Pseudoduganella albidiflava: one gene and its partner. The protein of the gene in region 1 binds, or shares a complex with, the protein of each later gene. Links are inferred from orthologs where the notes say so. Each region holds a gene or a part of one and is shown on either strand. Other genes may lie near its edges.

The links. Proteins that work in one complex are often made in the same cells at the same time.
Region 2: the proteins of metK (region 1) and groL are in contact, whole or in part, in a cryo-EM structure (PDB 8P4O), measured with the Escherichia coli proteins. The link is inferred for Pseudoduganella albidiflava from one-to-one orthologs.

The regions. Positions count from the first base shown.
Region 1 is NZ_CP036401.1:6,573,544-6,577,189, forward strand. The notes cover bases 292-3,264. They hold metK (methionine adenosyltransferase), read right to left. Parts: upstream 2,377-3,264; coding sequence 1,207-2,376; downstream 292-1,206. Other genes in these bases: ahcY (adenosylhomocysteinase), read right to left, coding at 292-994; EYF70_RS27225 (lysophospholipid acyltransferase family protein), read left to right, coding at 2,569-3,264. Also shown: more of ahcY, read right to left, coding at 1-291; more of EYF70_RS27225, read left to right, coding at 3,265-3,423; EYF70_RS27230 (LpxL/LpxP family acyltransferase), read left to right, coding at 3,420-3,646. UniProt on the Escherichia coli protein: Catalyzes the formation of S-adenosylmethionine (AdoMet) from methionine and ATP.
Region 2 is NZ_CP036401.1:890,177-893,503, forward strand. The notes cover bases 1-2,991. They hold groL (chaperonin GroEL), read right to left. Parts: upstream 2,324-2,991; coding sequence 677-2,323; downstream 1-676. Other genes in these bases: EYF70_RS30985 (glycine zipper domain-containing protein), read left to right, coding at 40-213; groES (co-chaperone GroES), read right to left, coding at 2,362-2,652. Also shown: EYF70_RS31815 (hypothetical protein), read left to right, coding at 3,016-3,150.

The DNA.
Region 1 (3,646 bases):
TCATCTTCAGCATGTGCTGTTCGGTGAGGATGTGGTAATTGCCGGTGCAGGTGACGAAGATGTCGCCGTGTTCGGCCGCGTAGTCCATCGTCACGACGCGGTAGCCTTCCATCGCGGCCTGCAGCGCGCAGATCGGATCGATCTCGGTGACCCACACCTGGGCCGACAGGGCACGCATGGCCTGCGCCGAACCCTTGCCCACGTCGCCATAGCCGGCGATGACGGCGATCTTGCCGGCGATCATCACGTCGGTGGCGCGCTTGATGCCGTCCACCAGCGATTCACGGCAGCCGTACAGGTTGTCGAACTTCGACTTGGTCACGGAATCGTTGACGTTGATGGCCGGGAAGGCCAGCTTGCCTTCCTTGTGCATCTGGTACAGGCGGTGCACGCCGGTGGTGGTTTCTTCCGTCACGCCCAGGATCTGCGGCAGGCGCTTGGAGTACCACGTGGCATCCTTCGCCAGGCGGGCCTTGATCGAGTTGAACAGGCAGATTTCTTCTTCCGAACCCGGATTGTCCAGCACCGAGGCATCCTTCTCGGCGCGCGCGCCCAGGTGCAGCAGCAGCGTGGCGTCGCCGCCATCGTCCAGGATCATGTTCGAGTACACGCCTTCGCCCGGCCATTCGAAGATGCGGTGGGTGTAGTCCCAGTATTCGTCCAGCGTTTCGCCCTTGACGGCGAAGACCGGCGTGCCGGCCGCGGCGATGGCGGCGGCGGCGTGGTCCTGGGTCGAGTAGATGTTGCACGAAGCCCAGCGCACTTGCGCGCCCAGCGCTTCCAGCGTGCGGATCAGCACGGCGGTCTGGATCGTCATGTGCAGCGAGCCGGTGATGCGCGCGCCCTTCAGGGGCTGGGCAGCAGCGAACTCTTCCTGGATCGCCATCAGGCCAGGCATTTCCGTTTCGGCGATCTTGATTTCCTTCTCGCCCCACGCGGCCAGGCCGATGTCGGCAATGATGTAATCCTGGGAATCTTTGAGTACGGCGTTCATCACGCCTCCTTTCATGTTGAAAAAAGTTGACGTGAGCGCGGTTGCAGAAGTGTCCGAGCCTGGCGGATTCGAATGATCCGTCGCAACGCTCCTCGGAGAACAGGCATTCTATAACAAAAAACCGGTGATCACGGCATGCATGCCGTGACCTCCGTTTTTTTTGTTGCTGCGGTGATGACGCTAGCCGCCAGCGGCGGCTTGTCGAGCAGCTTTCAGGACAGGCCGGCGGCGGCGCGCAGGGCGGCGGCCTTGTCGGTGCGTTCCCAGCTGAATTCCGGCTCTTCGCGGCCGAAGTGGCCATACGCGGCGGTCTTGCGGTAGATCGGACGCAGCAGGTCCAGCATCTGCACGATGCCTTTCGGGCGCAGGTCGAAGTGCTCATGCACCAGTTCGGCGATCTTCTCGTCAGGGATCACGCCGGTGCCTTCGGTATAGACGGTGATATTGATGGGACGGGCGATGCCGATCGCATACGACACCTGCACCTGGCACTGCCGCGCCAGGCCGGCGGCGACGACGTTCTTGGCGACGTAGCGGGCCGCGTAGGCGGCCGAGCGGTCGACCTTCGACGGATCCTTGCCGGAGAAGGCGCCGCCGCCGTGCGGCGCGGCCCCGCCGTAGGTGTCGACGATGATCTTGCGGCCGGTCAGGCCGCAGTCGCCCTGCGGGCCGCCGATGACGAAGCGGCCGGTCGGGTTGACCAGGTATTTCGTGTCTTTCAGCCATTCCTTCGGCAGCACCGGGCGGATGATCTCTTCGATCACCGCTTCCTCGATCTGCTTGTGCTGCATTTCCGGCGCGTGCTGGGTCGACAGCACGACCGTGTCCACGGCCACCGGGCGGCCGTTCACGTAGCGCAGCGTGACCTGCGACTTGGCATCCGGGCGCAGCCACGGCAGGCGGCCATCCTTGCGCAGCTGCGACTGGCGCTCGACCAGGCGGTGCGAGTAGTAGATCGCGGCCGGCATCAGTTCCGGCGTTTCATCGCAGGCGTAGCCGAACATCAGGCCCTGGTCGCCAGCGCCCTGGTCGAGGTCGATGCCCGCACCTTCGTCGACACCCTGGGCGATGTCCGGCGACTGCTTGTCGTAGGCCACCAGCACGGCACAGCCGCGGTAGTCGATGCCGTAGTCGGTGTTGTCGTAGCCGATGCTTTTGATGGTTTCCCGGGCGACCTGAATATAATCCACGTTCGCGTGGGTGGTGATTTCACCGGCCAGCACGACGAGGCCGGTATTGCACAGCGTCTCGGCGGCCACGCGGGCAGTGGGATCCTGGGCCAGGATGGCGTCGAGGATGGCGTCGGAGATCTGGTCCGCGACCTTGTCGGGGTGGCCTTCGGAAACGGATTCGGACGTGAAGAGGTAATCGATGGAAGACATCGCAAGCTCCTGTATAAGTGTCTGTGACTCGAGTTGAAAAAATCTGTCGCAACAACCCATACGGCTTGCGACGCTTTAGCGATATTTTTATCCCGCCTCGCAAGTTGTCTGTTAACTCGGCGGTCACTGCTGCGTGGTATTTTACGCTTCTTCAAAAATTTTTGCGCAGGCACACTTCTTTTTTTCGAGTTCATGCTGTTACGAATTTTCCGTTTCTTCTCAATATTCTCCTTGCCCTTGCTGCATGCAATGGGAAGTGTCCTGGGATGGGCCGTATACCTTTTATCACCTTCCTATCGCCGCCGGATGCGCGAGAACATGGCACGCGCCGGCTATGGCAGCCACTTGCGCCAGGCCGTCGCGGAGGCCGGCAAGGCCGTGGCCGAATTGCCATTCGTCTGGCTGGCATCGGACCAGCGGATCGCACGCCGCGTGTTCCTGAAAAACTATGAACTGGTCGAAGAACACCTGCGCGCGGGGCGTGGCATTGTGTTCCTCACGCCACACCTTGGCTGTTTTGAAATGACCGCGCAACGCGTGTCGCACGACAGCCCGATCATGGTGATGTACCGCCCGCCGAAGCAGGCGGCGATGAAGCCGCTGGTGGAAGTGGCGCGTGCCCGCGGCCAGATGCTGCTGGCGCCGGCCAACCTGTCCGGCGTGCGGATGCTGGCCAAGTTCCTCAAGTCAGGCAAGCCCATCGGCATCCTGCCGGACCAGGTGCCGCAGGAAGGCGAAGGCGTGTGGGCCGAGTTCTTCGGACGGCCGGCCTACACGATGACGCTGCCGGCCAAGATGGCCAGGCTGGGCGGCGACGCGCCGGTGGTGCTGACCTATGCCGAAAGGCTGCCGCGCGGGCGCGGTTTCCTGGTCCACTTCGTGCCGTTCCCCGGCTCGCTGGAAGGCGACAACGCGCAGCAGGCACGGGCGATCAATGCGGCGATGGAGCAGTTGATCGCCGGCTGCCCGGCCCAGTATTACTGGAGCTATAACCGCTACAAGGTACCGCCCGGCGTGGCGGCCCCCACTACGGCGGAGGCCGCATGAAGATCCTGCTTGGTTTCATGTGGCTGCTGCACTGGCTGCCGCTGCCCGTGCTGGGCCGCTTCGGCACGGCGGTGGGCAGCCTGCTGTTCATCATCATGGGCCCGCGCCGCGAGATCGCGCTGGTCAACCTGCGCCTGGCGATGCCGGAACTGTCGGAAGCGCAGCGCCGCGACCTGGCGCGCCGCCATTTCCAGGCATATTCGCGCAGCGTGTTCGAACGGGC
Region 2 (3,327 bases), 5.7 Mb from region 1 along the record:
ATATTGGTCCCACAACAACCACGGAACAGGAGACGCAAGATGGATATGGAACCGGACGACCGCACCGGGCGCTATGTTGGCTTCGGTATCAGCCTGGGTGCAGCGATCGGCTGCGCGATCGGTGTTGCAATGGGCAATTTCGCGATGGGCATCGGCCTCGGTGTCGGCCTCGGCAGCGCCGTGGGCGCCGGGCTGGCGCGACGGCGGCCCTGAGCCTGCGAACATGATTCGCGTACTTCCATGACGCGCTTCCCGTGACGTCATCGACGGCTGCTTCGGCGGCCGTTGTTGTTTGCGGGGTCGGGAGGGGTGTGTCGAAGCCCGGTCGACTCGAGCGTTATGCGTTCCATCGACGCCAAAATCCGGGACGGACCCTGTTTTTGAGGAAGTTTCCCGAAAAACAGGGTCTGTCCCTGATACCGCTAAGTTAAGCGTTACCCGATACGTTGGAAGCGCATGCTTTCACCCCAACAGCGAAGGGCTGGGGTCAGACCCGCCGGGTCTGCCCCCGGAATTTGCACTTGGGGTGGACTTATCTAAGCGGCATTAGGCTCCGTCCCGGATTTTCGTAAGCGGTACATCCCCATTTTCCAGGCGACCTTGACGTAAAAAAGGCCGCTTCCGAAGAAGCAGCCTTTTCAGGTGCAGCTGGCCGAAGCCGGCAGTTACCGCATGATTACATCATGCCGTCCATGCCGCCCATGCCACCCATGCCGCCCATGCCACCCATGCCGCCGGCTGGCTTGTCTTCCACCACTTCCGCCACCATGCAGTCGGTCGTCAGCATCAGGCCGGCGATCGATGCGGCGTTCTGCAGTGCCGAACGGGTGACCTTGGCCGGATCCAGCACGCCCATTTCAACCATGTCGCCATAGGTGCCGTTGGCGGCGTTGTAGCCGTAGTTGCCGGTGCCGCCCAGCACAGCGTTGACCACCACCGACGATTCTTCGCCGGCGTTCTGCACGATCATGCGCAGCGGCTCTTCCATCGCGCGCAGCACGATCTTGATGCCGGCTTCCTGGTCAGGGTTGTCGCCCTTCACGGTCAGCGCAGCGCGGGCACGCAGCAGGGCCACGCCACCGCCAGGAACGATGCCTTCTTCCACGGCAGCGCGGGTGGCGTGCAGTGCATCTTCCACGCGGGCTTTCTTTTCCTTCATTTCGACTTCGGTGGCAGCGCCAACCTTGATCACGGCAACACCGCCGGCCAGCTTGGCCACGCGCTCTTGCAGTTTTTCACGGTCGTAGTCCGAGGTCGCTTCTTCGATCTGTGCGCGGATCTGGCGAACACGGCCTTCGATGCCCGCGGCTTCGCCGGCGCCGTCGATGACGATGGTGTTCTCCTTGCCCACTTCGATGCGCTTGGCCTGGCCCAGTTCTGCCAGCGTCACTTTTTCCAGCGTCAGGCCGACTTCTTCAGCAACCACCTGGCCGCCGGTCAGCACGGCGATGTCTTCCAGCATGGCCTTGCGGCGGTCGCCGAAGCCAGGAGCTTTCACTGCGCAGGTCTTCAGGATGCCGCGGATATTGTTGACCACCAGGGTCGCCAGCGCTTCGCCTTCGATGTCTTCGGCGATGATCAGCAGCGGACGGCCGGCTTTCGCCACTTGCTCCAGTACCGGCAGCAGGTCGCGGATGTTCGAGATCTTCTTGTCGAACAGCAGGACGAACGGGTTTTCCAGGACAGCAACCTGCTTTTCCTGGTTGTTGATGAAGTACGGGGACAGGTAGCCGCGGTCGAACTGCATGCCTTCCACGATGTCCAGCTCGTCGTTCAGCGACTTGCCGTCTTCCACGGTGATGACGCCTTCCTTGCCCACTTTTTCCATCGCTTCAGCGATGCGCTCGCCGATCGAGTAGTCGGAGTTCGCGGAGATCGCGCCAACCTGGGCGATTTCCTTCGAGGTGGTGCATGGCTTGGCGATCTTGGTCAGTTCTTCGACGGTGGCGGCGACGGCCTTGTCGATGCCGCGCTTCAGGTCCATCGGGTTCATGCCGGCGGCAACGAACTTCATGCCTTCGCGCACGATGGCTTGTGCCAGCACGGTCGCGGTGGTGGTGCCGTCGCCGGCGTTGTCGGAAGTCTTCGATGCGACTTCCTTCACCATCTGCGCGCCCATGTTCTGCAGCTTGTCCTTCAGTTCGATTTCTTTCGCGACCGAGACACCGTCCTTGGTCACGGTCGGGGCGCCGAACGAGCGCTCCAGCACGACGTTGCGGCCTTTCGGGCCCAGGGTGACCTTGACCGCGTTGGCCAGGATGTTGATGCCTTCAACCATTTTGGCGCGCGCTGCGTCGCCGAAAATCACTTCTTTAGCTGCCATGTTGGAAATCTCCAGATTCTATGTAAGGGGTCGGCCGATTACTTGTTGACGATCGCCAGGATGTCTTCTTCGCGCATCACCAGCAGCTCTTCGCCATCGACCTTGACGGCCTGGCCGGAGTATTTGCCGAACAGGACGCGGTCGCCGACTTTCACTTCCAGTGCGCGCAGCGTGCCATTGTCGGCAACCTTGCCGTTGCCCACTGCCAGCACTTCACCCTGATCCGGCTTCTCGGCGGCGGCATCAGGGATGATCAGACCGGATGCGGTCTTGGTTTCCTGGTCCAGGCGTTTGACGATGACGCGATCGTGCAAAGGGCGAAGGTTCATACAAAACTCCTTATGTGTACAGTGAGGTTGATTCGTTGTTAGCACTCTCGACTAACGAGTGCCAACAATTATAGGGATGGTCCTAAGTGATTTCAAGAGAATTCATATTGGGAAAATTTCTATCGGCGGTAGCGCTCGCAGCGGGAGGCCGGAAAGCCCCGTTTGTGTTTTGACAAAGCTTCGCCGGAGGTGCACACTGTCCGTTCGCATTCGGAAGCATTCATCAAACGTGCATTGAGTTGCTGCATCAAGTTGCACAGCATCAGGGTGCACGGCATCAGGTAGTACTTCATAAGCGTTGCACTGTATTAACGTTGCAGGGATTGCAAGCATTAAACGTTGCATTGTCTAGCGGAGGCTGCGATGTTCCAGACGAAATTCCCCAGAGACCTGCATGCGCCGGAATGGGTGCGTGTGGCGATCAACGTGGCCGCCGGCGCGGCGTTGGGCGTGCTGGCTGGCGCCATGCTGTTGCTGGCGCTGGGCACGGTTACCTGACTCGCCCGGCAGTCCTGGCATGCCGCCATCCGGCGGCATGCATGTCGGCTACCTGCGTCCGATACTTGCTTCTGCTACTACTTACTCCGGCTACTACTTACTTTTCTGCTGCTACCTGCTTCTGTTGCTGCATCGGCCATCTCATGGGCCACCTCGTCCGCCATTTCACCGGCTACT